Regions from separate parts of the Asticcacaulis sp. W401b genome, predicted to be linked through region 1. Evidence: riboswitches for the same ligand, from Rfam matches in the RefSeq annotation. Region 1 holds a riboswitch; the other holds the start of a gene.
What was found. A riboswitch is a leader RNA that binds a small molecule or an ion and turns the genes downstream of it on or off. The one in region 1 is predicted to bind cobalamin.

Region 1 (15,495 bases):
GCACCTCCGCATGGTAATCGTCCATATAGCGGCGCTCGGCCTCGCTGAGCAGCGACACCTCAATCAGGCTGCGATCAATCGGTGCCCAGGTCAGGTTCTTGAAGCCCAGCATCGGGCGTTCACCCCCGGCGATGGGGGCCGCTTCGGTGACGTATTGCAGGTTCTCGATACGGATGCCGAAGTCGCCGGCCTTATAGAAGCCCGGCTCGTTGGAGACGATCATGCCGGGTTGCAGGGCATAGGCATTGAGCGCCTTGGCGATGCGTTGTGGGCCTTCGTGCACACCCAGATAAACGCCGACGCCGTGGCCGGTGCCGTGGTCGTAGTCGAATCCGGCGTTCCACAGGAACTGCCGCGCCAGCACATCAAGATGCGTGCCGGTCGTGCCGGCCGGGAAGCGGATGGTGGCCAGTGCAATATGCCCCTTAAGCACCAGGGTGAACATGCGTTTGTGTTCGGCGCTCGGTGTGCCGATGGCCATGGTGCGGGTGACATCGGTGGTGCCATCGACGTACTGACCGCCGGAATCGACCAGCAGCAGATTACCGGGCGCGATGCGGATATTGCTCTGTTCGGTGACGCGGTAATGCGGCAGGGCCCCATGCGGGCCGAAGCCGGAAATGGTGTCGAAGCTGAGGTCTTTCACCACCCCCGAAGCAATGCGCAACGACTCCAGCTTTTGCGCCACTTCGATTTCCGACGGCAAGGCGGTCTGCGCCTCAGTGGCCACCCAGTAGAGAAATTCGCTGAGGATGGCACCATCGCGTATATGGGCTTCGGTGGTCCCGGCGATTTCTGCGGCGTTTTTGCAGGCGCGTGGGACAAGGCAGGGATCATCGCCCGCAACGGCGGTGGCCCCGGCCCCTTCGATGGCCTGCACCCACCAGGCCGAGGACCAGTTGGGATCGACCAGCACGCCCTGACCGGACAGGGCCGTCAGCGCCGCCGGGATGTCCGTGGGCGTCTTCAGTGCCACCTCATTGCCCAGCCATTCGCCAAGGCCTTCCGTGACCTTGGCCGGTTCGAGGAACAGTTCCGCCGTGCCGTCGGCCTTGAGCAGGGCCTGCGCCAGCGGCAGGGGCGAACGGATGACGTCGCCGCCGCGCACATTGAACAGCCACGCAATAGACGACGGTGCGGTGATCAGAGCGGCGGCCACGCCCTTCTGACGCAGGCTTTCGGCCAGTTTGGCGCGCTTGTCACCCGACGCGACGCCTGCAAATTGTATCGGTTGCGCCACCACCGGCGTCATCGGCTGAGCCGGGCGCGCCGCCCCCCAGGCGAGGTCGATGGGGTTTTCATCCACGGCTTTCAGGGTGACGCCGACGCTGGTGGCCGCCAGTTGCAGCGCCTTCAGCGCCGCCGGGCTGTGCAGGCGCGGATCATAGCCGATGACGCGGCCGCGCGGCTGAGCGGCGATCTGTTCGGCGATGGCGGTGGCGGTGAAATCAACGACCTCGAACACCGAAGGATCGGTCTGTTCGCGCGACTGCAGGGTGTAGCGACCGTCGGCAAACAGGATGGCTTGCTCTTTGAGGATCAGGGCCGCGCCCGCCGAACCGGTAAAGCCCGATACCCAGGCCAGACGCTCATTGGCGTCGGGCAGATATTCGTTCTGGTGCTCGTCTTCGTGCGGGACGATAAAGCCGTCGATACCGAGACCGGCAAACTGCGCCCGCAGCGCTGCGACGTGGGTCACGCCCTGCGACGGGTGGGTGGTGACGCTGTAGGTTTGGAAAACGTGTACGGTATCGGCGGTCATGGTGGGGGCCTCGGTCGATGGAGGCCCCCTATATAGACCGTCAGGATTTGGTTTCAAATCCTATCATCGGTCTCAATATTTGGCGCGCACGCCCAGCCACAGGCGGCGACCAACCGAGCCATAGTTGGCGGCGGTTTCATAGTCTTCGTCCGTAGCGTTTTCGACGCGCCCGAACAGCGCCACCGTGTCGTTCAGCGCATAGCTGGCGCGCAGGTCGAGCAGGGTGTAGGCGTCCAGTCGCCGGGTATTGTAGATGTTCTCGAACGACTTTCCCGCATAGCGGACGGAGGCGCCCAGTTCGAGCGCCTCCGTCGCCTGCCATTCGACGCTGGCATTGCCCAGATGACGCGGCGCACGGCCCAGATCGTTGCGGAAGGTGGCACTGGTACGGGCGTCGTCGCGGGCGATAATGTGGCTGTAATTGCCCGACAAACGCACGCTTTGGGTCAGCCTTGTCTCGCCTTCCAACTCGATGCCATAGGCCTTGGTGCGGGCGATATTGCCATAGCGGAAGGACGACAGGTCATAGTCGATCTGATTGTCGGTCTTACGCCCGAACAGCGAGACACCGATGCGGCTGTCGTTCGTGCCATAATAATCGACGCCGACATCGAGATTGGTTGCTTCTTCAGGCTTGAGCTTGAGATTGCCGGACCAGCCGTCATAGAGCTGATACAGGCTGGGGGCCTTGAAGCCCTGACCCAGGCTGCTGCGCAGTACCACAGACGGCGACAGGGCATAGGCGACGGCGACCTGAGCGATGGTGTTGCCGCCAAAGACCGAATGATCGTCATAGCGCAGGCTGGCGTTCACTGTCAGGGCGGGCGTCACGTCCTGACGCAGTTGCGCGAACAGGCCGTTAAGGGTGACGCGCTTGTTGAGGCCTGAGGCAATAGCTTGCGAGCGCTCGCTCGACGCACCGAAGACCAGTTTGGACGTCTCCGACAGGGCCAGAGCCCCGGTGTAGTCGAAGCTGGTCTGACGGCCTTCGAACGGATAGGCGGTAGCGTTGGCGAGGTCAGAGGTCGAGCGCTTCGTCGTGCTGTAGCTCAGGGTGAAGGTCTGCTTCAGCGCGCCGTCAAAGGAATGCGTGTAGTAGCCGAGGCTGGCCAGATTTTCGTTTTGAAAACCGGTGTCGCGGGTGTCGGCCAGTTGGAACTCTTTGTTATAACCGTCGAAATCGTAGTCGCTTTCGGTGCGGGCCAGACGGGCGCGCAGGCCCGACGTCTCGCTCAGGGCGTAGTGGACATAGGCGTTGAGGTGCTTTTGCGTAAAGCCGTCCTTTTCCACCCCGCCGCGCAGCGACGAGACGCCGTCATCGTCGATATAGGACGCCGCCAGACGCCAGCTCAGTGGGCCCGTCTTGCCGCCGATACCGGCCTTGCCCACGACGTATTCATCAAGGCCTTCGAGGGAGCCTTGCGCCTCAAAAGGGGCCTGGGGCGTGCGGGTCGTCACCGACACCACACCGCCGATGGCCTGCGAGCCCCACAGGGTCGAAAGCGGGCCGCGCAGGATTTCGACGCGCTCGGCATCATTCAGCGCCAGCAGGCCGAGGTTCAGCCCGCCGCCGATCATCGACGGGTCGCCCAGCTTCACGCCATCGACGATGAACAGGCTGCGGTCGCTTTCGGCCCCGCGGAAGCGTGCCGTGCCGGCCTGACCGGGACCGCCGGTCTGAGAGATGGAGACGGACGGGGTGAGGGCGATCAGGTCTTTCAGATAGACCGACTGACTGCGCTCTATGGCGGCGGCGTCAAACGTGGTGACGCTCTGCCCCACCTTGGACAGGGCCACCGGTTCACGGGTGAGGGTGACGATCACCTCCTGCGGGGCGTCATCGGCCAGCGCAGGCGAGGTGAGGAGGGCGGCAAACGCAACGCCGCAAAGGAGAGTTTTCAAGGTCTTATGCCTATTCACAACAGGACGAGCGCCCCGGACGAGCCAGTGCGCACCACGAATCGTCTCTGAGGAAGGCCTCCGGTTAAAAAGGCTTATCCGCTCTTGTGGCACACCCCGACCACGCGAAGGACGACAGCAGGGGCAGGTCTCCTGGCTCACGTCTGATCCCAACGGCCGAAGATGCTTAGCGCATCCGTCCGTTGAAAGCTCGCGAATGTCTCATCTGCATCTATGGCATGAGGCATTCGCGAACGGCATACCAAGTGTCATTTTCAATGACCCTTGGTATAGGCGTGTTCTGCCGCCTTCCCGGTTTGGAAACAACCAGTGGCGTATGGCGGAACACTCGACGCTTACAGTTGCGGGGACAGCGCAGGCCTTGCACCTGCTTCCCTTTTAAGCCGCATCTCTGCGGCACCGTCTGCACAGGGGCGGGCGTAGGGGAGCAGGGGGAGAAGGTCAAGCGCGGTGCGCGTGTATAAAGACAAGTGTGGCGCTTAGGACGCGGTGCCAGTGCCTAACAAGACCCGCAACACCGACTTGGCCGCGTCGAAGGGGACCGGGCTGCGCGTGGCCTGAGCGGCGACGACCGCCCCGTTGAACAGGACCATCGCCTGATCGGTCAGGGCGTCGGGGTCTGGGTGGCCGGTGAGGTCACTCAGCTCACGGACCAAGGCGCGCATATCAGCGAACATGGCCGTCGCGGCGGCCTCAATCTCCGGCTGACGGCCGCCAAATTCTTGACGCGCCGAGATGGCCAGACAACCGCGGAAACAGCCACCGGCAAACAGGCTCTGGCGCAGGTCGAACAGGGCCATCAGACGTCCCTTCGGATCAGGACTCAGCGCTTCGACCCTGGCGCGCAGTTGCGGCAGGGATTGTTCGCGATAGTGATCGACCAGCTCGGCGATCAGCGCCTCCTTGGACGGAAAGTACTTATACAGGGTGCGCTTGGAAATGCCGGTATCGGCCATCAGCGTATCGACGCCCAGACCGAAGCCGTGATCGTAGAACAGCTCAAAGGCGTGGTTGATAATGTCCTGTTTTTTTTGCGGTTTAGTCATAGGGGCGCTTTTGACAGCAAGGTGCGGGAAGCCTGTGAAGTGGCCGATGTGAAAAAATATAGCTTATCGGCTTGCAAAAGTAAACAGAGCGGTTTACATCGAAGTCATATAAACAGATTGGTTTACTTTTTGAAGTCTGAACCCTCGGAGCCTGTCATGTCCCTCTCCAACCAAGTCATTTTCGTTACCGGTGCCAATCGCGGTATTGGTGCCGCCACGGTGCGCGAACTGCTCTCCCGCGATGTCAAAAAGGTCTATGCCGCTGCCCGTAATCCCGCCTCTCTGCCGGATTTTGCCGATCCGCGCGTCGTGCCGCTGGCGCTCGATATTACCAACGACGCTCAGGTCGCCGCGGTTGCCGAAGCGGCCGGGGATGTTGATGTCGTGCTCAACAATGCCGGGACGGCGGTGTTTTCGGACGTGCTGAACTCTCCGCTGGACGTGGTCGCTGCCGATTTCGACACCAACCTCTATGGCACGCTTAGGGTCATGCGCGCGTTTGCGCCGAAGCTGGTCGCCAAAGGCTCAGGCACGATTGCCAATGTCATCAGCGTCGTGGGCCTTGTCGCCGCTGCGTCTCTGGGCGGCTATTCGGCGTCCAAGGCGGCGCTGTTGTCGGTTACGCAGTCGGCGCGAGCCGGCCTGAAAGGCACGGGCGTCAAGGTGCTCGGTGTCTTCCCAGGACCGATCGACACCGATCTGGCGCGCGATATACCGATGCAAAAGGCGACGCCGGAAACCGCAGCCAAACGCATTGTCGAAGGGCTGGAAGCGGGTGAAGAATACATCTTCACCGACCCGGTAGCGGATCATATTGGCCATACCTGGCGTACCAATGCACCGGGCCTTGAAGCGGCGATGGCCGGGGCAGAGTGAGGCGACTGGCTATCCCCTCTCCCTCACGGGAGAGGGGCGGATTAACTAAAACGCATACACCTTGGACGGGCGCAGATAGACTGTGTCGTTCAGGCGCAGGTCTGAGGCCTCTGAGTCGTGGGCGTGCTGGGTTTCAAACACCTGCCCCGTTGAGCTTTGCAGTTCCAGACGCAGATTGGCCCCGGCAGGCAGGAGGGACAGCACCTTGGCCTCAAAGCCCGGTCCCTCGTCGTGCAGGTGCGTATCGAAGGGGCGAAAGCGAACGGTCTGTGCACCGCTGAGCGCCTTGGGGCTGACGACCGGGGCGCTGAAACCGCCGAAATCGGCCACCCCGTCCGACAGGCTGGCCGCCACCTTATTTGACGTGCCGAGAAAATCGAAGACAAAGGCCGATTGCGGATGGCGGTAAAGCTCCAGTGGCTTGCCGATCTGTTCGATCTGGCCGTCTTTCAGCACCACCACGCGGTCGGCGAGGTCGAGCGCCTCTTCCTGATCGTGGGTGACGAAGAGGGTGGTGACGCCGGTTTCATCGTGGATGCGGCGCAGCCAGCGGCGGAGATCCTTGCGCACCAGCGCATCGAGTGCGCCGAACGGCTCATCGAGCAGCAGGATGCGCGGATTGATGGCCAGCGCGCGCGCCAGCGCCACGCGCTGCCGCTGACCGCCCGAAAGCTGGCTGGGGTAGCGCTTGCCGAGGTCTTCGAGCTGGATCAGTTTCAAAAGGCGCTGCACCGTGGCCTGAATCTCCGCCTTGGACGGGCGCTCTTTGGACGGACGCACATTGAGGCCGAAGGCGATGTTCTGCGCCACAGTCATGTGACGGAACAGGGCGTAGGACTGAAACACCATGCCGACGCGACGGTCGCGCGCCGACAGCGTCAGATAGTCGAGGCCGTCGAAGTCGATACGGCCCGTGTCCGGACGGTCGAGCCCGGCCAGCAGGCGCAAAAGCGTCGTCTTGCCCGAACCCGATGGTCCCAGCAGGGCCAGAAACTCGCCCGGCTGGGCTTCGAACGACACATCGTTGAGCGCGGCGAAGTCGCTGAAGCGTTTGGTGATGTTTTTGACGACTAAGGACATATAAAGCTCAATCAGTGGCGGCGGTTGGCGGCCAGTTCGTCACCGAAGCGCCATTCCAGCAGGGTTTTCAGGACCAGCGTCACAAGTGCCAGACCGGCCAGCAGCGTCGCGGCCCCGAAGGCCCCCACACTGTCATATTCGTTATAAAGCACTTCGATGTGCAGGGGCAGGGTGTTGGTCAGGCCGCGAATATGGCCCGACACCACCGACACGGCGCCGAATTCGCCCATGGCCCGCGCCGTACACAAAAGCACGCCATAGGTCAGGGCCCATTTGATATTGGGCAGGGTGATACGAAAGAAGACGTCCCAGCCCGAAGCCCCCAGCGTTACGGCGGCGATTTCTTCGTCTGTGCCCTGATCCTGCATCAGCGGGATCAGTTCGCGCGCCACGAAGGGCAGGGTGACCAGCACGGTGGCGATAACAAGGCCGGGCAGGGCGTAGATGATTTTAATATTGCTGGCTTCGAGCACGCTGGCGAACCAGCCGTGCGCCCCGAACAACAGCACCCACACCATGCCTGAAATGACCGGCGAGATCGTGAAGGGCAGGTCGAGCACCGACAGCAACAGCCCCTTACCCGCAAAATCAAAGCGCGTCACGCACCACGCCGCCGCTATACCGAAGACGGCATTGAGCGGCACGGCGATGGCGGCGACCGTCAGGGTCAGACGAATGGCGCTGAGGGCGTCGGGTTGGACGATCGCCGACAGGTAGGGCTGAACGCCCTGTTTGAAGGCTTCGGCCAGCACATTGACCAAGGGCAGGACGATAACCAGCGCCATCCACACGGCGGCCAGCGCCATCAGCAGGAAGGCGGCGGGGGTCTTCGGTCTTTCGGGGGCGCGGGCTCTCATGCTCAGGCGCGTCCCCGACGCGATAGAAGCAGTTGCAGGGCATTGACCAGCAGCAGGCTAAGGAAGGCGAGGCTCAGCATGGCCACCGCGATGGCGGCCGCCCCGGCATAGTCGAACTCTTCAAGCTTGATAACGATCAGCAGTGGCGTGATTTCCGACACAAAGGGCATGTTGCCGGCGATAAAGATGACCGAGCCGTATTCGCCGACGGCGCGCGCAAAGGCCAGCGAAAAGCCGGTCAGCAGGGCGGGGGCCAGCGAGGGCACGATGACGCGCAGGGTGGTTTGCAGCGGCGTGGCGCCCAGAGTGGCGGCGGCCTCTTCGACCTCGGCATCGAACTCGGCCAGAACGGGCTGCACCGAGCGCACTATGAAGGGCAGGCCAACAAAGACCAGCGCTACGAAGATACCGAGCGGCGTATAGGCGATCTTGATACCTAAGGGCGCGAACAGGCTGCCGACCCAGCCATTGGCGGCGTACATCGAACAGAGCGACACGCCGGCCACTGCGGTGGGCAGGGCAAACGGCAGATCGACCAGTGCATCGACCAGTCCCTTGCCCGGAAACTCATAGCGCGTCAGCACCCAGGCCACGATCAGCCCGGCAAACAGATTGACCAGTGCCGCCAGAAGCGAGGTGGTGAAGGTCAGGCGCAAGCTGGCCAGCACGCGCGGATCGCTGATGGTTTGCCACACGCCGTCCAGCCCGTGTTCCCACGGACGCGCCAGAAGGGCGGCGAGCGGCAGGACGACGATCAGCGACAGATATGTCAGGGTGATGCCCAGCGACAGGCCAAAGCCCGGCAGGACGCGCGCCTTGTGCGTCGCCTTGGGCGGCTTGTAGCCTTCGGTGGCCAGCGGAACAGCGCCCGGCGTGGGGGTGGCGTTGACGGTCATAAAGGCCTTGGGCTTACTTGTTCAGCTTGACTTGCAGCGCATCGAAGGCCGCGCCCGCCGCAAAGAAATCGGCATGGGCTTTTTTCCAGCCGCCGAAGTCGCTGTCCACTGACAACAGGCGCAGTTGCGGGAACGTCTGCGTGAACTGCGCGGCGACGGCCTCGCTGACCGGGCGGTAGAAGTTTTCGGCGACCAGCTTTTGTGCGTCGTCGTCGAACAGGCCCTTCACATAGGCTTCGGCCAGTTCTCGCGTGCCCTTCTTATCGACATTCTTGTCCACCACGGCGACCGGCGGCTCGGCGCGAATCGACAGGGACGGATAGACGATCTCGAAATCCTTGGCTCCGCTGTCCTTCAGCGCCAGCAGAGCCTCGTTTTCCCAGGCCAGCAGGACATCGCCCTGACCGCGCTGCACGAAGGTGGTGGTGGAGCCGCGCGCCCCGGTGTCGAGCACCGGCACATTGCGATACAGCGCTTCGATATAGGCGGCCGGGTCCTGACCATTTGTTTTGGCCCAGCCGTAGGCGGCCAAATAGTTCCAGCGCGCCCCGCCCGAGGTCTTGGGGTTGGGGGTAATGACGCCGATACCGGGCTTAATTAAATCGCCCCAGTCCTTGATAGCCTTGGGGTTGCCCTTGCGCACCAGAAACACGATGGTCGAAAAGTAGGGGGTCGAATTGTGCGGCAGACGTTTGGCCCAGTCGGTGCTGATCAGGCCCTTTTCGGCAATGGCGTCGATATCGTGGGCCAGCGCCAGAGAGACGATATCGGCATCGAGCCCTTCGATGACGGCGGTCGTCTGCTTGCCGGAGCCGCCGTGGCTCTGATTGACCGTCACCGGCGTCTTCACCTTGGTGGCGAACAGTTTGTTATAGGCGACATAAAGCTCGCGCGTCGGGTCATAGGAGACGTTGAGCAGGGTCTTGGCCGACGCCTCACCGCTCTGACCGCAAGCCGCCAGAGACAGGGCCGAACCCGTAAGGCCAGCCGCTGCCGCGCCTTTGAGCAGCCAGCGGCGGGAAAGAGCAACAGATCGGGTCATGGTCGGTCTCCTGTACGGAAAAGGCCGGTTACGAATGCAATTTAGTAGGAATTTTACGCGCGTCTTTTGATAACGCCACAGCCTACCCCATGACGCAGCATATGCCAAATCCATGACAATTGGTCAGGCGACGATTTTTACCGGGTCGGATTAGTCGTTCTAATCTGCGATCCGGTCAATCTTCACTTGCGCCTGACGCCATTCGGCGGCAGAGCAGTCATCGTATACGAAAGGCCCATCATATGCGTGAAACCACCCGTGTCATCTCTCCGGTTCTGGATAAGCCCCGCAGCCGCCGCGCCGTCAATACCGGCGTCGAGCGCGGCTCGACCGTGCTGATGGAAAGCGCGGAGGTGCTGTATCGCGATGATATCAAGCCGACCTATGGCACCGAAGGCCTTTCGACCCAGCGCGAACTGTGTCGCCTGCTGGCCGAACTGGAGGGAGCCGAAGAGGCTTTTATACTGCCCAGCGGTCTGGCGGCGCAGACCCTGCCCATCTTCGCGGTGCTGAAGGCCGGCGATCACGTGCTGGCGGTCAATTCGGCCTATCGCCCGGTCAGGCGCTTCCTCGATACGCAACTGGCGCGCTTTGGCGTTGATGTCACCTGGTATGCGCCGTCTGCGACGCCAGACGAAGTGATGGCGCTCGCCACCGAAAAGACGAAGCTGATCTACCTCGAAAGCCCCGGCTCACTGACCTTTGAAATTCAGGATATCCCGGCCATTGCGCAGGCCGCCAAGGCGCGTGGCATCCTGACCTTCTGCGACAATACCTATGGAGCGGGCGTGTTGTTCAAGCCGCTGGCGCACGGGGTCGATATGTCCATGCAGGCCCTGACCAAATATGTGGGCGGCCATTCCGATGTGCTGATCGGGTCGGTGGCGGTCAATGATCCGGCGCTGGCCGAGGCGATTTACGATGCCATCAAGGCTTGGGGCTTCTTCACCTCGGCCGACGAATCCTATCTGGCCCTGCGCGGTCTGCGCACCCTGCACCTGCGCCTCAAACAGTCGGGCGAGGCGGGACTGAAGGTGGCGCAATGGCTCACCACCCGCCCCGAAGTGATCCGCGTGGTCCATCCGTGGCTGGACAGCCATCCGGGCAGCGACGTCTTCCGCCGGGATTTCAGCGCGCCCAATGGTCTGTTCCTCGTGGTGCTTAAAGGCGACGGCGAACCGGCCTCGCAGCGCTTTCTGAATGCGCTTAAACTGTTCGGGTTGGGTTTTTCGTGGGGCGGCTATGAGAGTCTGGCTGTCAATTGTGAACCGCAATTTATCGGCCGTCACAAACTGACCCCAGAAGATCATGCGCCGCTGGAAGGCAGCTATGTGCGCCTCTATGTCGGTCTCGAAGACCCCGATGACCTGATCGCCGATATTGAACAGGCTTTGGCGGCTTTATAGATTTTGTTTTTGCTTTGTTCCGGTCTTTGCGCTATGTCAGGAGTGGACTGACGCAGGGGAAGGGATATGTCGCGCGCCGCCCGGCTTTTGAATTTGCTACAGATTTTGCGCCGGCACCGTTATCCGGTAACCGGTGACTGTCTTGCGCAGGAGTTGAACGTCTCATTGCGCACCCTTTATCGGGACGTCGATGCCCTACGCGCTCAGGGGGCCGATATCGAAGCCGAGGCCGGGGTGGGCTTTCTGCTGCGGCCCGGTTTCATGCTGCCGCCGCTGATGCTATCTCACGATGAGATTGAGGCCATTGCGCTGGGGGTCAAATGGGTGGCCGGGCGCACCGACAAGGCCATTTCGGCGGCGGCGGTCAATGCGTTGGCCAAGATCAATGCCGTCCTGCCCGACGATATGCGCGACAGCCTGCAAACGACCGGCCTGATGGTACCACCGCCGTGGAAGGACGCCGAGGTGACGGAGTTTGAGGATCGTTACCTCAAAATGATCCGGCAGGCGCTGAAATCCGAGCGTAAGCTGATCATGGACTATAGCGATGTGAAGGAGGCGACGACGGCGCGTGTCGTCTGGCCGGTGGCACTGGGCTTTTATGAACGGGCGCGGCTGCTGGTCGGCTGGTGCGAATTGCGGCAGGATTTCCGGCATTTTCGCTCTGACCGTATTCGTAATCTGAGCGTTGCGGATGAGCGCTATCCGACGCGGCGCACGACGCTGCTCAGACAATGGCGCGAACTGGAAGACGCCATGTACCGGGCCTATGAGGCGCGTCAGGCCGAGACGGCATAAAAAACCGGAAGCGAGGGGGCGCTTCCGGCGGAGTTTCGGAGGGGGAGAGAGAAGGGGCGGGTCGCATCTCTCATCAGAGAGATACGAGAGACGCGACCCTTTCGGTCGGGGACCAAGGGCACCGATATGCGCCGACCGAAGCGGCATTCAGTGCCACACAACGTTTACTCGGCGGCTTCCAGTGCCTGCGGCGTGTTGCCGGAGGTCTTGATGGCAATCTGCTTCGGTTTCTTGGCTTCCGGGATTTCGACCACCAGATTGAGGGTCAGCAGCCCGTTGGCCAGTTCGGCTTCGGTGACGCGGATATGGTCGGCAAGCTGGAAGCGACGCTCAAAGCTGCGTTCGGCCAGACCGCGATGCAGGAAGGTGCGTGACCCGTCTTCGGCGTCCTTCTTGCCCGTAACGGTCAGGACGTTTTCCTTGACCTCGATATTCAGTTGATCAGGGCGGAAGCCAGCGACGGCGATTTCGATGCGGTAGGCGTCGCCATCCCCATCGGTGCCGGTGGCAATGCGTTCGATATTGTACGGCGGCCAACCCGGCGCGGTATCGGTGCGTGCGGCGGAATCGAGCAGGCTGACCAGACGGTCAAAGCCAACGGCGCTGCGGTACAGGGGGGAAAAGTCGATTTGAGTACGCATGAAAGTCTCCTTATCCAAAGCGAGATCGACAGCGGCGTAGAGCTGTCTTCGGTTGTCGGTTGGAACGCTTGCGCATCCCCGAAACGGGCGATGAAGCGGTCCAGAAAGACCCGGTGTCGGCGTCTTACGTCTATGGATTTGGGGAGGGTTTAGACGGCTTCAAGAGGGCACCCCAAATTTTGTAAACAAAAAAAGCGCAGGCGTGGGGCCTGCGCTTTTCGATGGTCGTCCCCCGCACGCGGGGGAGGTATGATCTCGATTAAGCCAGATAGTATTTCGCCATGCTCGACAAAGGCTTGGCCTTGATCTTCGAGGCGTTGCCTGCCGTGCCGAACTGCACAAAGCGGTCATAGCAGACCTGCTGCATCGCCTCTTTAGCGGGTTTCAGGTACGAGCGCGGATCGAAGCCCGCCGGGTTTTCGATAAAGTATTTGCGGATCGTGCCGGTGATGGCCATGCGGCAATCGGTGTCGATATTGATCTTGCGCACGCCGATCTTGATGGCCTTTTGCAGTTCTTCGACGGGCACGCCGTAGGTTTGCGGCATTTCCCCGCCATAGGCGTTGATCAGGTCCTGAAGCTCCTGCGGCACCGAGGACGAACCGTGCATGACGAGGTGGGTATTGGGCAGGCGCTTGTGGATTTCGGCAATAACGTGCATGGCCAGCACTTCACCGTCGGGCTTGCGCGAGAACTTGTAGGCGCCGTGCGAGGTGCCCATCGCGATCGCCAGGGCATCGACATTGGTTTTGGCCACAAAATCAACGGCCTGATCCGGGTCGGTCAGCAGTTGCGAGTGGTCAAGCACGCCTTCGGCCCCGTGGCCGTCTTCGGCTTCGCCCATGCCCGTTTCCAGCGAACCCAGCACACCCAGTTCGCCTTCGACGGACACGCCGCAGGCGTGGGCGAAATCAACGACGGTCCTGGTCACATTGACATTGTACTCAAAGTCGGCGGGCGTCTTGGCGTCGGCCATCAGCGAGCCGTCCATCATCACCGAGGTAAAACCGTTCTGAATGGCCGTGGCGCAGGTCGCCGGCGAATTGCCGTGGTCCTGATGCATGACGATCGGCAGTTCCGGATAGATTTCGACCAGAGCGTCGATCATCTTGGTCAGCATGATGTCGTGCGCGTAGTTGCGCGCGCCGCGCGACGCCTGAATAATGACCGGGCTTTCGGCCTTGCGGGCGGCGTCCATGACGGCCAGCCCCTGTTCCATATTGTTGATATTAAAGGCGGGTACGCCGTAATCGTTCTCGGCCGCGTGGTCGAGAAGCTGGCGCAAACTGATACGAGCCATGATAAATTTCCCTCTTTCATATGCTCAGTGAGGACCCTGCGGACTGGCCGGTTTCCGGTCTCAGGCCGCAAGGTCTGAAAATCATTTAAATATTAGTCGGTCTGGCTCCCTGACACCAGAGCTATAGCCTTTTCATTTAACTGAGTGCGGAGACGCCCGGCAAGTCCTTGCCTTCCATCCATTCAAGGAAGGCACCCCCCGCCGTGGACACAAAGGTCATGTCCTGCACCACACCGGCGTGGTTCAGCGCGGCAACCGTATCACCGCCACCGGCCACAGCGACCAGCTTACCCGATTGCGTTTGTTCTGCCGCAAATTTCGCGGCTTCGACGGTCGCGGCGTCAAACGGTGGCAGTTCGAACACACCTAGAGGCCCGTTCCAGATCAGGGTCTTGGAGTTGGCGATGACGTCTTTCAGTTGCGCGACCGTCTTGGGGCCTGCGTCAAAAATCTTGTCGTCGGGGCTCAACTCCGCCCCCAGATCAAGCGTGCGATTAGCCGCGTGCGCCTTGAAGTCCTGCGCCACCACAACATCGAGCGGCAGCAGGATGCGGCAGCCTTTGGCTTCGGCCTCTTTCAGGATTTCGAGGGCCGTGTCCTTAAGGTCTTTTTCGCAGAGCGAGCCGCCGACCTCATGACCCTGCGCGTAGAGGAAGGTGTTGGCCATGCCGCCACCGATGGCCAGCGCGTCTAGTTTACCGACAAGGTTCTTCAGCAGGTCGAGTTTGGTCGATACCTTCGAGCCGCCGACGATGCCGATGGTGGGGCGCACCGGCGCACCCAGCGCGGCATTCAGTGCATCCAGTTCGCGGCGCATGGACTCACCGGCATAGGCGGGGATGAGCTTTGCCACGCCTTCGGTCGAGGCATGGGCGCGGTGCGCAGCGGAGAAGGCGTCGTTGACATAGAGGTCGCCAAGATCGGCGAGCTGTTGGGCAAAGGCCGGATCGTTCTTTTCCTCGCCGGCATGGAAGCGCACGTTTTCCAGCAGGGCCACGCCCCCGGCGGGCAACAGTTTCAGCACATCGGCGGCGTCTGCACCCACGCAGTCATCGGCAAAGGCGACGGTGGTCCCCAGTAGCGCCGACAGGGCCGGAGCAACGAACCGCAGCGACATTTCCGGCACGACCTTGCCCTTCGGGCGGTCGAAGTGTGCCAGCAGGGCGACTTTCGCTCCTGATTTTTGCAGCTTTTCGATGGTCGGTAAGGCCACCTTCAGGCGCGTGTCATCGGTGATGCGACCGTCTTCGACCGGCACGTTGAAATCGACGCGCACCAGCGCGGTCTTGCCGTGAAGGTCGTATACATCATCAAGGGTTTTGAAGGTCATGGGGCCTCGCTTAAGGGTCAGAAGCTGTAAATGGAGCCGATAATGCCTGATAAGAACACCCATCCAACAATGCTGCCGATCAGCATGGACACCAGCAGGAACAGGTAGGCTAAAGGCCGGTTGGAGATGATTAAGTTTCCGTTCTTAATTATTTCAGCGTTAGGATCGAGAAAGAATTTTTGAAAAAGAATTAGATATATCAATGGGATTGCCGCAAAAACAATAAATACGACGGCGAGAGGCGTAAAGAGTATCAAACATATCAGTGAAGCGAAAAACGGAGTGCCGGATAGAAAGCCACCTGCCAACCACCACAGGAACTTGGTGTTCACCTCCTGCTGATGGCGCTTTAGACTTGATTTTTCCGGTTCCACGAAGGCTGTGCCTTTTTTGGAGAAACCCCGCCGGATCACTCCGGCGGGGCTTGGCCTATTACAGGAACTTGCCCAGCGCGACGGCGGTGTCCGACATGCGGGTCGAGAAGCCCCACTCATTGTCGTACCAGGTCAGGATGCGCACGAACTGACCGTCGATGACCTGC
Region 2 (15,495 bases), on a different contig from region 1:
GACAGGCTCTGTTCGGTGCGGTCAGCCAGCCATTCGCTGCGCAGCCCGCGCAGCGTCAGGCGGTTTTGCGCCACAAAGCCGCGATAGGCGCCGCGCAGGGTTTCGACCTCCTGCACCAGCGCCGGGTTGCGGCAATCGGCGCGGGCGGCGGCGGCGCGGGCGTGGTCGATCGTGGCATAGACGGTGGCCGGGGCAACGCCGTGATTGAGCGCCGCATTGCGGTTTTGCAGCAGCCCGGCCTTCAGCGCCAGCAGGGTGGGACCGTCGAACCAGTTACAGCGCGCATTGGCGCTGCTGATGAACTGACGACGGGTCAGGGTCTCCAGAGACACGGGCTCAGCGGCCGCCGTAGTGGCGGTCAGCATCAGAGCCAGGGCCGAGGCCAGTATTTTGCAGCGCTTCACGTTCGACATCCCTTCGCAGGCCGACTATAGACGAACGTGTTTAAGTCCCGGTGAGCAAACAGGGTAAACCGCATGTTACTGCCGACCGACCTTTGGGTATCGGCCCTGATCCGACGCGCCGAGCAGGGCGGGGCCTTTGCCTATGTGCTGAAAAAAGGCGATGCGCGCGCCGGTGCGGTGATCCTCAAAATCACCCACCTGCGCGAACGCGAAACCTATATCCTGCGTCAGGTCACCGCCGGGGACGAGGTGAAGTGGATGAAGCCCATCACCTCACACGATCCTGAGGCCATTGAGTCCTATATAGAGCGCGAGCGCCGCTTTGACTCCGATCTGTGGGTCGTCGAAATCGAGGATACCGAGGGGCGGCATTTCCTCACCGAGTCTATTCAGCTTTTGTAAACCCTGTTCCTAAACGGGATTTCAAACCCTCTGTGTCAGGATGATCACCCTGAAGCGATGTGCGGAAAAGTGTCAGCGGTTTTCCGCGATAACATCGCGACAGAAATAAAAGTAGTTCATAAAGGTGATCGCCTTGCATTTTCTCCTCAACGATGTCGTCTTCGATCTTGACCCCTCGCGCATGATGCATCCGCTGGATGCGCAGCGCTTCGAGGCGCTGTCGATCGACTACATCGCCCAACTGGGCAAGGAGATGTTTGCCGAAAACCCGCAGGCCCACCGCTACAACCCGGAACGCGCCCGCCGTCTGTGCTATCTGCTGCATCTCAAAATGCCGCACGTCAACGCGGCGCAGTTTCTCGATCAAGCGGGTCGCGGTCAGGCCGCCGACGTGCTGGCGGATTTCAAGGCGCTCAATGAAATGGCGCTGGGCATGATGTATCAGCAGCAGGTCATCGGACAACTGGATGCGGCGAAGGTGGATGGGGCCGTCTGGCACCGCCACGCCGCATAAAATCGAGGTCTTTGGTCGATTAGGGCGTCGCCGTCGCTTGGCTGTATTCATATACAGCCGGCGCTAGGCTCCTGCTACTCGACTCAAATCTCTCGATTTTAGATGTTGGCTGTCAGGCTGACTTCCGTTCGCCGGTGAGGAAGAGGGTGAGACCGATCAGAGGCGCGACGGTGCCGGCGATGGCAATGGCTGTCCAGCCGCCCAGACCATAGAGCGGGCTGGCCACCGCCGAACCGATCGCACCGCCCACAAAGATCGACGCCATATAGAGCCCGTTGAGACGGCCCCGGCTGTGCGGGTCGAGGCCATAGATGGCGCGCTGCCCCTGAATCATCGTCAACTGCACGCAGGCATCGAGGACGATACCTACGACCATCAGCGACAGAATGCTGACCAGCGCGGGTATCGTGCCGCTCAGCATGGCGAGGGCCGCGCCGATCAGGCCAAACAGCGTTACCTTCGCTCCGTGCCCGGCATCGCCCAGCCGTCCGCTGAGCGGGGCGGCCAGAGCGCCTGCGGCCCCCGACAGGGCAAACAGCGCGATCTGCGACTGGCTGAGGTGAAACGCCCGGAACAGCTCCACCGGCACGGCGGTCCAGAACAGGCTGAAGGCCCCGAACATGGTCGCCTGAAGCAGCGAGCGTTGCCTCAGCACCGGCTGGCTGAGCCACAGCGATGCCATCGACCGCAGCAGCGCGCCGTAAGAGGCCGTGTGCGCCGGGCGGCGCTGCGGCAGGGTCAGGGCCAGCACCAGACCAATGGCGATCATCAGCCCGGCGGCGATAAAGAACACCGCCCGCCACCCCAGATGATCGGCCACAAAACTCGACAAGGGCCGCGACAGCAGGATGCCGGTCAACAGCCCGCCCATAATATTGCCGACCGTCCGGCCGCGCGTTTCTTCCGGGCTCAGATGCGCCGCTAACGGGATCAGCATCTGCACCGACACCGCCCCCAGACCGGTCAGAAAGGCCACGAACAGGAACAACCCGCCGTTTTGCGCCGTGGCGCTGAGGACCAGGCTGACAAAGGCCAGACCGAGGGTAACAAGGATCAGGCGTTTATTCTCAAACAGGTCAAGCAAGGGCGTGATGAACACCATCCCCGCCACATAGCCAATCTGGGTCAGCGAGACGATCAGGCTGGCCGTCGTCTGCGACAGGCCGACATCCGGTGCGATCAGCTCGATAATCGGCTGGGCGTAGTAGAGATTGCCGACAATGGCGCCGCACGCGAAGGCGAACAGCGCCACAAGCGCGGGTGACAGGTGAGACGGGGCGGGGATGCGGGCATCAGTCATGGCGCACATATAGGTGGCCTTTTCGCAGATGCAAACGTTTGGACGGGGCGGGGGCGAAAGGGGCTTGCCTTTCCGTTGCGGCAGGCGGTTACAATGCGATGCAACAGGGTTTGAATTGACCCTGCCCGGCCTTTGCGCGATCCTCTGCCCATGAACATTTCCCTGCCCCCTCTGCCGCACTATCCCACCCGCTGGGCGCGCCACGCCGATCTGATCGTGCACGTGACGGGGCTGGCCTTTGCCCTGTTCGGTGGCGGGGTGGCGCTGGGTCTGGCGGTGACGCAAGGCTTGCTGGGCATGGTGGCCGCCGTCATCATCTATGCGGTGGGCATGATCGCCATGCTGGCTTTTTCGACGGCCTATAATTTCGCCAACCCGCGGTTTCAGCCGTTTCTGCGCCGTCTCGATCACGCGGGCATCTTCCTGATGATCGCCGCCAGCTACACGCCCTTCACCACGCAGGCCTTAAGCGGGCCGTGGGCCTGGGGCATGACGGCCGGCGTATGGACGCTGGCCGGGCTGGGCATATTGGGCAAGCTGTTCCTGCCCGGCGTGGGTAAGGGCGTGTGGGTGGCGCTTTATCTGATCCTCGGCTGGCTGGTGGTCATTGCGCTCAAGCCGATGATCGCCGATGTGCCGCCGGCCGCCATGATCCTGCTGGCCATCGGCGGGCTGGTCTATAGCGTCGGGGCCATCTTCTACATGATGAAGCGTCTGAAATTCCGCCGCGCCATCTGGCATGGCCATGTGATCACCGGGGCCGTCCTGCACTGGTGCGCGGTGCTGGTCGGTGTGGTGCTGGTCGGGCATTGAGGACGGGTTCGGGGCCTTTACATTTTACCCCCAAAGCCTTATCCGCAGCGCATGTCCAATACCCCCGCCACCGAAGCGCCCCGCCGCCGTACCTTCGCTATTATCTCGCACCCGGACGCCGGTAAGACGACTCTGACCGAGCACCTCCTGCTGGCTGGTGGGTCAATCCGTGCCGCCGGTCAGGTGCGGGCGCGCGGTGAAAACCGCCGCACCCGTTCCGACTGGATGAAGATCGAAAAGGAACGCGGCATTTCGGTCTCGTCCTCGGTGATGACCTTTGAACACGATGGCAAGGTGTTCAACCTGCTCGATACGCCGGGCCACGAGGACTTTTCGGAAGACACCTACCGCACCCTGACCGCCGCCGACGCCGCCATCATGGTGCTCGACGCCGCCAAGGGGATCGAGCCGCAGACGCTCAAGCTGTTTGAGGTGTGCCGCCTGCGCGACATCCCCATCATCACCTTCATCAACAAGATGGACCGTGAGGCCGAGGACTCGCTGGCCCTGCTGGATGAGGTGGCGTCAAAGCTGCAACTCGATCCGTCGCCCCTCTACTGGCCGGCCGGGTCGGGTAACCGCTTCCGTGGGATGCTGGAGCTGAAGACCGGCCTGTTTTACCCCTTCACCCGCCGTGAGTCGGGTTCGGAATACGATCAGGGCCACGAAGACCCGGCCCCGCTGGATCAGGCGGTGGCCAAGGGCTGGCTTGATCAGGCCGAACTCGACGAACTGCGCGATACGGCCGAACTGCTGGAAGGCGGGTTCAAGGCGTTTGAGGTGGAGAGCTTCCTCGAAGGCCACATGACACCGGTCATCTTCGGCTCGGCGCTGCGCCATTACGGCGTCAATCAGTTGCTTCAGGCGATTGGCGATTTCGCTCCGGCCCCAAAGACGGTGGCGGCGTCGAAGGCCGGGACCGACACTACGGTCGATCCGACGGACAAGGAAGTCACCGGTTTTGTGTTCAAGGTGCAGGCCAATATGGACCCCAACCACCGCGACCGCATCGCCATGCTCAAGCTGACCTCTGGCAAGTTCCAGCGCGGCATGAAGCTCAAGGTGCAGAATACGGGCAAGCAACTGAGCGTCAACGCGCCGATTATGTTCTTTGCCTCGGACCGCGAACTGGCCGAAGACGCCTTTGGCGGCGATGTCATCGGCATTCCCAACCACGGCGTGCTGCGCGTCGGTGACTCCCTGTCGGAAAGCGGCACGGTGCGCTTTCAGGGTCTGCCCAACTTCGCGCCGGAAATCCTCCAGCGCGTGCGCGTCAAGGACCCGCTGAAGGCCAAGCACCTTAAAAAAGCGCTGGAATCTCTGGCCGAAGAGGGGGTGACGCAGTTGTTCCGCCCGTCCATCGGTTCAGACTTTATCGTCGGCGCCGTGGGTCAGCTTCAGTTCGAAGTCATGGCCGACCGTCTGGCCAACGAATACGGGCTGGATGTGATCTTTGAACCCTCGCCCTATGCCGAAGCGCGCTGGCTGGGCGGAGATGCGGCCAAGATCGAGGACTTTGCGGGCAAGCACCGTTCAGCCATGGGCACGGATATTGACGAGTTTCCGGTGTTTCTGGGCAAGTCGGCCTGGGAGATCGGCTATGTCGCCGAACGCTATCCGGACGTGAAGTTCCTGCGCACCAAGGAGCGGGGTTAATAGAGTTTACGCCAGAACCACGCTGCCCAGCAGCACCTTGACGCCCTTTTGTTTGATGATGGCGTCGGTGGCCGTCTGAAGCTCGCGCGTCAGATAGTCGAGATCAATCAGCGATGAGGCCGTCAGCCCCATGGCATAGGCTTGCAGGCGGGCCACATAGGCATCGCGCAGGCGCGGAACCGACTTACTGAGGGTTTCGGCCAGCTTCTCATTCTTGTTGGTGTCGAGCCCGACCTCAACCGTCAGCGTGCCGTGCTTGCCGCCGCGCGCCTTGGTAAAGACGGTCAGCAGCGGCATCTGCACAAAGTCGGCTCCGCCGCCCTTTTTCTTGGGCGCGCTGGCCAGGGCGTGTGAAGCCGTGCTGCCCGTCGCCATAAGGGTCAGGCCGGACAATTGCCATCTTAAAAGGTCGCGTCTGTTCATGAGGTTGAGGCTAGCACAACAGGGTTTACAGGCGGTTTCCATTTACGCTTAATTTCGATTAACCATGTATTTTCAAATGGTTAAAGCTGGAATTAAGAATTTGAGGCTAGGGTGCGTCCGCGAAGAATTGCGGTGCCTCTCTGATGTCTGAAACCTCTGCGCTGTTGCGCCATGTCAATCTGCCGGCCACGACGGTCCTGATTGTCGAAGATAATGACGGACTGAGGCGGATGATCGTCGAGGTGCTGCGCGCCTCTGGTTTTCAGCAACTGATTCAGGCCCGTGACGCCGAAGAGGCGATCGAGCTTCTGGGGGCCTATAATCCCGATCTGATGATCCTGGACTGGAACCTGCCGGGTTTGTCGGGCATTGATCTGACGCTGTTGCTGCGGCAGGCGGCGGTGAATGAAGACGCGCGCTTTCCCAATCCGCGTATCCCCGTGCTGATGCTGACCGGGCGTCAGCGCTCGCGCGATGTGACCGAAGCGCGCAATGCCGGGGTCGATGAATTTGTCATCAAGCCGTTTTCGACGCGCAGCCTGATGCGTGGGGTGGCCTCCGCCCTGTGCCGTCAGCGCCCGTTTATCGTCTCGGCGGGCTATGTCGGCCCCTGCCGACGCCGGCGCAAGGATGAGGACTATCGCGGTCTTATGCGCCGCGTCGATGATATTGAGGCCGCCGCCGACCGCCATTCGCGCGCCCTGTTCCAGCAGACCCTGTCGGTCGAGCTTGAGGCCCTGCACGCCCTGATGTCGGCGCGCGGCGGGCTGCACAAGGAGACGCTGGATTACCTGATCGAGCGTACCAGCGAGGCCGAGACGCAGGCGGTAAGATATCGCCAGAGGCTGCTGGCCGAAGCTACACGTTCTTTAAAGGAATATGTGTCATATTTCGGGAATGCGGCTGAACCGGATGTGCTGGACGTGCATCTGGATTCCATTCGCCGGCTGAACGCCCTGCGCCATGAGGATACGGCCGAAGCCCAGACCATCCTTCGTCAGCTTGAAGCGCTGGTGAAGAATCGCAAGAGGAAGAGACTGTCGGCATGAGTGCGGTGGCAACCTACCGGCAGACCAAAGGCGCGTTTCAGGCGCGTTCGGACAAGGGTAAGCCCGCCTCACGCGATGTGCGCAATCTGGCGAATCTGGGCGATACGGCCTCGACCAGCCGCGTCCTCAATCTGGCAGCGATTGCGCTCGTCATGTCCGGCGAAAAAGACTATGCCGCCAAGCCCTTCTTCCGCGACCGGCAGCTTAACCGCGCCATACTGATCAAGCACACCCTGCGCGCCAATGAGCGCGACCTGTTCAGCCGCACGCGGCGCACGGCGACCAAGATCGTCATGCCCTTCGACGCTGAGGACCTGCGTCTGGGCGGGCGTTCGGTCATGGTCAATCAGGTGGGCTTCGAAGCCTTTTGCCGCACGCAGTTCGGCATTGGCGATGTCAATTCGCATATGGATGTGCAGGTTCTGCGCCTGCTGGACGACCTGCCGTCGCTTGATCCGTTTCTGGTGCGCGAACACCTGTCGCGCAATGGCTTCAAACCCGGCGCCTGTTATCTCAATATCTCGGCCCATGATATTCAGCGCATGATCGGTTTCGCCAATGCCGAGATCGAGCAACTGGTGCGCACGGCGTTCGGCAATATGATGGTCGGGGGTGCCAGCATCAAGCTGGCCGGCAAGATCCTGTCGAATGAGCTGGATCAGGAATTGTCGCCCCTGCGCCAGACGCTGCGCATGTCCGAAGAAGAGTTCTCCGAAGGCATCTTCTCGTGGCGCGGCTTCCTCTATTTCAAATGGCGTCACGAAGAACTGCAAAACGAGATGCGCCGCGTCATTCAGGGGCTGGGCTCTTACCAGCCCGTCGGCGCGGTTGACGATCAGGTGCGTGATTATCTGCGTGAGGTGCGTCCGCGGCTGGGCCGACGTATCGCCAAGGCGGTCAATGAGGTGGCGCGCACCCTCAGCATCTATGATCGCGCCTATCACGCGCTGACCCAGGGGCAAAACCCCGGTCCCTTCCGTCAGTTCCTGCTTCAGGGGCCGAAGCTGTTTTTCGAACTGGGCGAAACCATCGGCATATTGGGGCATATCTCGTCCTTCTGGACCTACCGCATGATGTCGAGTTTCGCCGCCCAGCGGCTGACCGCGCTGGAATACGCCGACGTGCTGATGGATTTTGACGACAGCCTGATGATTTTGGGGCCTGACGACGAGGATTAACCGTCTTCGTTCACGCCCTGTTGGAACCTGTCCCATACGGTCCGAAACTGACCTTTTTTCCGTTTCAGTCTGGTTCGTGATGGTTTCAACGGCCCGCCGACATTACAAGATGACCCGCGCGCCGGATCAATCGAACCGCGTCATCCGCGAATACCGCAATCTGGCCAATCTGGGGCAGACGGCCGCCTCAACGCGGGTCCTCAACCTGTCGCGCGTCTACCGCCTGCACCACAAGGATGAGGACTATGGGGACAATCCCTTCTTTCAGTCCTCGCTGCTCAACCGCTGCATCATCCTCAAACACACCCTGCGCCTGAACGAGCGGCACTTCTATCACGGCACCCGTCGCACCGTGACCAAGATCATCCTGCCCTACGATCATTTCGACCTGCGTCTGGGGGCGTCGAGCATCTTCATCAACCAGATCGGTTTCGAGCAACTGGCGCGGGACTATCTGTCGATCAGCGATTTCGACAAGAACCCGGACATAAAAATTCTGCGCCGACTGGATCAGTTGCCGTCGCTCGACCCGTTTCTGGTGCGTGAAACCCTGGCGCGCCACGGCCATCGCCCGGCGGGCATCTATCTGCGCCTGTCGCCCGCCGACCTGTCGCGCATGATGCAGTTCACCTCCAGCGAGATCGAGCGGCTGGTCAATACGGCGCTGGGCGATCACTATGCCGGGGCCTCGATGAAGCTCGGCAACAAGATCCTCTCCGATCAGCTTGACCGCGAACTGTGGCCGCTGAAAGAGACGTTCCGCATGTCCGATTTGGAATTCGCCGAAGGTATCTTCGCCTGGCGCGGCTTCCTCTATTACAAGTGGCGTTACCTTGAGCTTCAGGATCGTCTGCGCGAAGTCCTCGCCGGTATCGGCACCTATCAGCCCTTTGGCGTCAGCGATGATCGCGTAAAGGACTATATCCTCAGCGCCCGCCTGCGTCTGGCGCGCGGCATGGCGCGTGCGCTCAATCAGGCCTACGACGTGCTGAAAATCTATGACACGGCCTATGCCGATCTGGTCAGCCACAATAAGCCGGGGCCGTTCAAACGCTTCCTGCTCAATGGCTCCGGCCTGTTCACCGAACTGGGGGAGATCATCGGCACGCTGGACCACATCGCCGCCTTCTGGAGCTTCCGGATGAATCGCGCCATCCAGTCGGGCAAGCCGATGAAGCCGGTCGAATATGCCGACGTGCTGATGGATTTTGAAAGCGGGCTCAACTACCTGTTCGAGGATCGCCCCAGTTTCAGCGTCACGACCTCCGGCTTTCTGCGCGCCAGTATCCCGGCGGGGTGAACGAGAGTCTTCGACGGTTCACAAAAGGCGAGGGCGAAGGCGAGGGCTTTCGCCTTTTCATTTGCAGATAACATAATCATATAAAGATATGTTTATATCATTATTGACTCTCGCGCCTCGTCCGCCTAAGGTCCGGCTGTCAGCGGTCCGCGCCTTTTAAAAAGCGTGGCTAAGAGGGAAGCCGGTCCAAACCCGGCGCTGCCCCCGCAACTGTAGGCGGTGAGTGTCGATCCGGAAGACCATTGGGGTGCGCCCTGAGAAGGTGGATCGAAACCGTGACCCGCAAGCCAGGAGACCTGCCACTGACCGCATCTGTCATCCCGGGCGGAGGGCCACGGGCATGAGTCCTTCGCCCTGCGGCCTGACGCGGGATCGCGGACCTGTGCCCAAAGCGCTCCCCCACAGAAACGGGGAATACCGTGTCACACCCTTTGCCTGTCGCGCCGCGCGCAGACTTCGATTTTACCCTGCGGCGGCTTCGCTTCGATGAGCACTACACGCCGTCGCAAACCACGCGCCTGACCACCAATTTCGCCAATCTGGCCAGAGGCGACAACCGCCAGCAAAACCTGCGTAACGCCTTGCGCATGATCGATAATCGTTTCAACGCGCTGGCCCACTGGGACAACCCGAATGCTGACCGTTACGCCGTCGAACTCGACATCATTTCGGTCGAGATCGGCCTTCCGGATCGGGCAAGCGATGACCGTTTCCCGCTGCTCGAAATTCTGAAAACCACCATACTTGACCGTCACACGGAGTCACGCATCGAAGGCATTACCGGCAATAACCTGTCGTCCTTTGTGCGCGATTACGATTTCAGCGTCGTGCTGCCCGCGCACAACCGGGACCGCTCTGACTTCAGCCTGCCGCCCAATTTCGGCGACCTGCACGGTCACCTGTTTCTCAGCTTCGTCCAGTCGCCAACCTACAGGACGCAGTTTCACAAGCCGCCCGTCATCTGCCTGAGCGTCGCCAACAGTAAGACCTATCGGCGGACGGACACGCATCACCCGATACTGGGCGTGGAGTACCAGCAAAGCGACGAGTCCCTGACGGATATATATTTCCGGAAAATGGGATTAAAGGTGCGCTTCTTTATGCCGCCGGGCAGCGTCGCACCGCTGGCCTTCTACGTCTTCGGCGACCTGCTCTGCGACTACACGCCGCTGGAGCTGATCAGCACGATCAGCACCATGGAAAGCTTTCAGAAGATCTACCGCCCGGAAATCTACAACGCCAATTCGGCCGCGGGCGCGGTCTATCAGCCCAGCCTGCAACACCCCGACTATTCGCTGACTCAGGTGGTCTATGACCGCGAAGAACGCAGCCGTCTGGCCGTCGAACAGGGGCGCTTTGCCGAGGCGCACTTCATCAAACCCTATCGCACCCTGCTTGAGCAGTGGTCCGCACATTACGCCTGAGAGGTAATTCTCATGACTTTACTCCTTCCCCCGTCCACCGCCGGCAGCCTGCCGAAACCGTCGTGGCTGGCCCAGCCGGAGACCCTGTGGTCGCCGTGGAAACTGCATGGCGAGGAACTGACTCAGGGCAAGCGCGACGCCCTGCGTCTGGCGCTCGATGATCAGCTTCAGGCCGGTATCGAGATCGTCAGCGACGGCGAACAGACGCGCCAGCACTTCGTCACCACCTTTATCGAACACCTCGACGGAGTCGATTTCGCCCAGCGCGAAACGGTCCGCATCCGCGACCGCTATGAGGCCAGCGTGCCGACGGTGGTGGGACGTGTGTCGCGGCCGCGCTCCGTCTTTGTCGAAGACGCCAAGTTCCTGCGCCAGCAGACGACACAGCCGATCAAGTGGGCGCTGCCGGGGCCGATGACCATGGTCGATACCCTGTTCGATGCCCACTATAAGAGCCGCGAAAAACTGGCCTGGGCCTTTGCCGAGATACTCAATCAGGAGGCCCGAGAGCTGGAGGCTGCCGGCGTCGATATCATCCAGTTCGATGAACCGGCCTTCAACGTCTTCTTCGATGAGGTCAATGACTGGGGTGTGGCGGCGCTCGAAAAGGCCGCCGAGGGCTTACGGTGCGAGACGGCGGTGCACATCTGCTACGGCTACGGCATCAAAGCCAATACCGAGTGGAAAAAGACGCTGGGGTCGCAGTGGCGGCAATACGAAGAGGCCTTCCCCAAACTGCAAACCTCCAGCCTCGATATCATCTCGCTGGAATGTCACAATTCGCGCGTGCCGATGGACCTGATCGAGCTGATCCGCGGCAAGAAGGTGATGGTCGGGGCCATTGACGTGGCCAGCTCTGTTATTGAGACGCCTGAAGAGGTGGCCGAGACGCTGCGCAAAGCCTTGCAATTCGTCGATGCCGACAAGCTCTATCCCTGCACCAATTGCGGCATGGCCCCTCTGTCGCGCGAGGTCGCCACGGGCAAGCTGCGGGCGCTGGGGGCCGGGGCGGCGATCGTGCGCAGGGAGCTTACGGCCTGACTCTACCCGCCAAACAGCGTGCTAAGCACAAAGGCGGTGGTGGCCACGACCAGCACCGCCAGCAGCGCGCCCGCCCGTGCGTAGTCGGTGAAGCGATAGCCGCCCGGTGCCATGACCAGCAGATTGTTCTGATGCCCGATGGGCGTCAGGAAGTCCGAGGAGGTGCCGACCAGCACCGCCAGCAGCAGGGCGTCGGGCGACACGTGGAGTATCTGCGCCAGCTGAATAGCCAGCGGCCCCATGATCAGGGCCGTAGCCACATTGTTGAGCAGTATGGTCAGGAACAGGGTGAGGCCGCACACCGCCGCGATGCAGAGGATCAGGGGCGCGCCCTGAAGCCCGCCCGCCAGCGCATCGGCGACCATTTTCGCCGCGCCCGAACTTTCGAAGCTCTGCCCCACCGGGATCATGGCCGCCAGCAGGACGATGACGCTCCAGTCGATCGACTTATAGATTTCCGGGGCAGGGATCAGGCGCAGGGCCGCCATGGCCGCTGCCGCCGCCAGAAAGGTCAGGGCGGGGGAAACGTCGAACAGCACGGTCACCGCGATGGCCAGCACGAAGATGCCGACCGTCTGGATCGCCGCGCGGATATTGACGGGGGCGGTGTCGGCGCGGTCGATTTCCAGCAGGCGTTGCTGCGTGCCAAAGCGCGCAATATCGGCGGCCTGCCCCCGGATAAACAACTGATCGCCGCCTTGCAGGAGGATGCCCCCCAGCGGCTGTTTCAGGCGGGCGGCGCGTGGCCCGCCGGCCGTGACATTCAGCGCGCCGCCGCTGCGGTGGGTGATGGCGTCGTAGCGCTCCCCGATGATGGGGGAGCCGTGCGCCACGACCATGTGCGCCGTCACCTCGTGCTCGGCGGGTAGCGGCGCGGCGGTCTTGACCTCCAGACTGTCGGCCACGTCGCCGGGCATATAGCGCGACAGAAGGAGCAGCTTGTCGCCGCGTTTCAGGCGATTTTCTTCCGGCCAGTCGATGATCTTGTCACGACGGATGAGGCGCAGCAGGCGCGTGCGGCTGGCGTGCAACTGTTTCGACAGGGCGTGGCGGCTGAGTTCGACGGCGTGGGTGAGGGTCAGTTCAAACACCTTCCACGGGGCGGCGTGACCTTCCATCGTGCCGCGGCGCGGCGGCAGCAGTCGCCAGCCGATGACGGCCAGATAAAGTATGCCGACAACGGCCACGGCAATGCCGACCGGTGCCATGGCAAAGAAGCCGAAGCCCTGCCCCAGCCGCTCCTCGCGCACCGACGACAGGATCATATTGGCCGGGGTGCCGATCAGGGTGATCATGCCGCCCATAATGGTGGCAAAGGCCAGCGGCATCAGGATGGTGCCGACGGCCTTCTTGTTCTGACGCGCGATTTCTGCCCCCAGCGGCATGACGATGACCAGCGCGGCAATATTGTTCATGAAGGCCGACAACAGGGCGCCGACGGCCATCAGCATGGCCATTTGCAGGCTGTAGGTCGCCTTGCCGAACATGATGTAACGCGCCAGCTTGGCCGCCACGCCGCTGAGTTCCAGCGTGCGCCCGACGATCAGCACGGCGGCCACCGCCACCACGGCGGGGTCGCCAAAGCCGCTTAAAGCGTCCTCAGGTTTGACGACGCCGGTGATCAGCCCGGCCAGCAGCGCCAGCACGGCGATTAAGTCGTGGCGCACCCGTTCGGTGACAAACAGCACAAGGGCCCCGGCCAGGATCAGCGCACTGATCAGGGCGGGAGAAACAAAGGGGCTTAAGTCCATTCAGCGGGGGTCCGGTCGAAGGCAGGGTCTTTCTACTGCCCGCAACACCGGTAAAGGGGCGATAGGGAATGTGCTCAGGCGCGGAGCCTAGAGCGATGTGCGGAAAAGTGTGAGCGGTTTTCCGCAAAAACATCGCGACAAAACAAAAATTTAGAGCGAAATGGCGATTCAACCTAAAGTCATTTCGCTCTAAGGGCCGCGACGTCCTGCGGCGTGTTCAGGTTGCGTAAGGTCAGACCCGCCGGGACCGGGAGTTCGACGCAGCCCACCTGCCGCAGCAAGGCGCGCAGGGATGGCGCGCGCGGGGCGGTGGTCACACACTCATGGGCAGCCGCAAGGACCGCCGGGCTCAGGCGCAGGGCAAAGGGCAGGGGCTGCCCTTCAAAACAGGCACCGATACCCTTGTGCGCGGCCAGCAGACGCAGGGTATCGGGCGACAGTTCGGGCATATCGACGGGCACGCACAGGACCTGATCCACCTCCGCGCCAACCTGCGTCAGGGCCGCCAGCACGCCGCCGGCCGGACCGCTGTCCGCGACAGGATCGGCCAGACCGCCGGGCAGGTCGGGCCGCCCGCTATAGAGGATATGCGTTGCCCCCGCCGCCGTCAGGGCGTCGGCGGCGACTTCCAGCCACGTCCGGCCCTCGAACGTCAGGCCGGCCTTATCCACGCCCATGCGGCGCGATTTCCCCCCACAAAGCACAATACCGGCAAGGGACATGTGGCCTGATCTCCAAAAGGGCTCCGCGTTACTTTACCTCTTCCCACACCAGCACCGTGCCGTCCTTGCGGTCGGGATCGGCACCGGGCCAGTCGGCGGCGTAGGGCTCACCGGTACGCACGTCAAGGCCCAGATAGCGGTGCGTGCGCAGCGACATCAGCATGAACTGTTTGCGCAGCATGTCCTGCCACTGGAACAGGCTGTCCGGCGTTTCCGTCTTCATCAGGCGCACGTCCGACGACAGGCCCAGCCCGACAACGGTCAGGAAGCCGCTGCCATCCATGGCCTCCAGCGCCACGCGCCCCTGCCCGCGATCGTGGACGCGGAAGCGCGCGCCGGGGCCGGCGGCCGCCTTTGAGCCATTGGCGGCGAAGTGCAACATGCCGTGCGGATTGGCCCACATCGGCTGATCATTGGCGAAGTTGCGGATGGTCACGACCTTGCCCGCCGGAATGTTCTGTGAGCGGTCGGCCAGAGGCTCATCGACGCGGAAATCGTCGAAATCCGCCTGCCCGCCGGTCGTGCCCTTTTCGTTGAAGGCAAACAGGGCGAAGCGCACGCCCTGAAAGGTGCGCAACTGATAGGCGGTGCGCACGTCGCCACCCATCGGGGTGAAGGTCCTGCCGTCGGTGGAGTAGCTGAACTGCGACAGCTCGGTGTCGTAATTGCCGCTGACGCGCAACTGCACGCGCGGTCCCGGCAGGGCGGCCTCGATGGTTGTGTTGGTCAACTGATCGTAGAAGCGCAGGCGATAGGCCTGACCGTCACGCACCACACCCAGCCAGTAGTAGGGGATGTTGAGCAGGCCCAGACCGGCCACATCGCCGTCTTTCAGCCCTTTGGCATCCAGCGTCGTCGTCGCCGTCGATTCCGGCCCGATGACGCGCTGGGTCAGGCTGTTGCGCGCCAGCAGGAAGTGCGGGGCGGGCAGGCTGTGCAGACGCAGATAGCCGCGCCGCTCAGACAGAGACCATTTCGTGTCGTCCGGCACGTGGTTCCATTGCCAGACCGCTTGGGGCTTCGGGCCGGAAAAGTCGTCATTGCGCTGATAGGTCGGGGTCGGGGCGACGGTGGCCCCCGTAGCGGGTTTCAGCCAGGTGCGCGGGCTGCGCCCCAGATTGCCGGGCAGGCCGAAATAGGGCCAGCCATCGTGCCAGGTGACGGGCGACAGGAAGGTGGTGCGCCCCATCGACTTCACATCCATCATCGAAAAGCCCCACCAGTCGCCATTGGGCAGTTCGACCAGCCCGCCCTGATGCAAGGGGTCGGCCCCGAAGGCATTGCCGCCCGGCGGTGGCGGCGAAACGCTGATTGTGTCACCGGGGGCCGGCAGGCTGCGCCCGATGCCCTGGGTGCGCCAGCCGAACTGTGTGCCCATGGTCTCCCGCGCGCTGATCGTCACCGTCTCATAGGGGCCGAACGGACTGTCTGAGCGTGCCGCCTGCATCCGCCCGACCGGGGCGTAGTTGGCGCTTATGATGTAGTATTTGCCCTTGATCTTGTAAAAGTGATGGCCTT

Region 2: linked by a shared signal. The riboswitch ahead of ACK8OE_RS14255 (DUF1852 domain-containing protein) and the one ahead of ACK8OE_RS02090 (TonB-dependent receptor plug domain-containing protein) in region 1 are both predicted to bind cobalamin.

Annotation. Positions count from the first base shown of each region.
Region 1 covers NZ_JBKFEE010000001.1:425,582-441,076, reverse strand. The annotation lists gene ACK8OE_RS02095 (aminopeptidase P family protein) at 1-1,762, opposite strand, end outside; gene ACK8OE_RS02090 (TonB-dependent receptor plug domain-containing protein) at 1,835-3,664, opposite strand; cobalamin riboswitch at 3,787-4,101, opposite strand; gene ACK8OE_RS02085 (TetR/AcrR family transcriptional regulator) at 4,162-4,728, opposite strand; gene ACK8OE_RS02080 (SDR family NAD(P)-dependent oxidoreductase) at 4,885-5,604, shown strand; gene ACK8OE_RS02075 (sulfate/molybdate ABC transporter ATP-binding protein) at 5,650-6,684, opposite strand; gene cysW (sulfate ABC transporter permease subunit CysW) at 6,696-7,541, opposite strand; gene cysT (sulfate ABC transporter permease subunit CysT) at 7,544-8,437, opposite strand; gene ACK8OE_RS02060 (sulfate ABC transporter substrate-binding protein) at 8,451-9,479, opposite strand; gene metC (cystathionine beta-lyase) at 9,722-10,885, shown strand; gene ACK8OE_RS02050 (helix-turn-helix transcriptional regulator) at 10,952-11,683, shown strand; gene ACK8OE_RS02045 (Hsp20 family protein) at 11,848-12,324, opposite strand; gene fba (class II fructose-bisphosphate aldolase) at 12,584-13,624, opposite strand; gene ACK8OE_RS02035 (phosphoglycerate kinase) at 13,761-14,954, opposite strand; gene ACK8OE_RS02030 (hypothetical protein) at 14,972-15,328, opposite strand; gene gap (type I glyceraldehyde-3-phosphate dehydrogenase) at 15,387-15,495, opposite strand, start outside.
Region 2 covers NZ_JBKFEE010000006.1:205,573-221,067, reverse strand. The annotation lists gene ACK8OE_RS14305 (hypothetical protein) at 1-404, opposite strand, end outside; gene ACK8OE_RS14300 (DUF1491 family protein) at 477-806, shown strand; gene ACK8OE_RS14295 (hypothetical protein) at 931-1,320, shown strand; gene ACK8OE_RS14290 (MFS transporter) at 1,433-2,629, opposite strand; gene trhA (PAQR family membrane homeostasis protein TrhA) at 2,771-3,433, shown strand; gene ACK8OE_RS14280 (peptide chain release factor 3) at 3,485-5,089, shown strand; gene ACK8OE_RS14275 (Tat pathway signal protein) at 5,096-5,482, opposite strand; gene ACK8OE_RS14270 (response regulator) at 5,656-6,561, shown strand; gene ACK8OE_RS14265 (hypothetical protein) at 6,558-7,739, shown strand; gene ACK8OE_RS14260 (hypothetical protein) at 7,849-9,039, shown strand; cobalamin riboswitch at 9,166-9,358, shown strand; gene ACK8OE_RS14255 (DUF1852 domain-containing protein) at 9,459-10,463, shown strand; gene ACK8OE_RS14250 (methionine synthase) at 10,476-11,504, shown strand; gene ACK8OE_RS14245 (SLC13 family permease) at 11,507-13,255, opposite strand; gene ACK8OE_RS14240 (molybdenum cofactor guanylyltransferase) at 13,435-13,977, opposite strand; gene ACK8OE_RS14235 (glycoside hydrolase 43 family protein) at 14,006-15,495, opposite strand, start outside.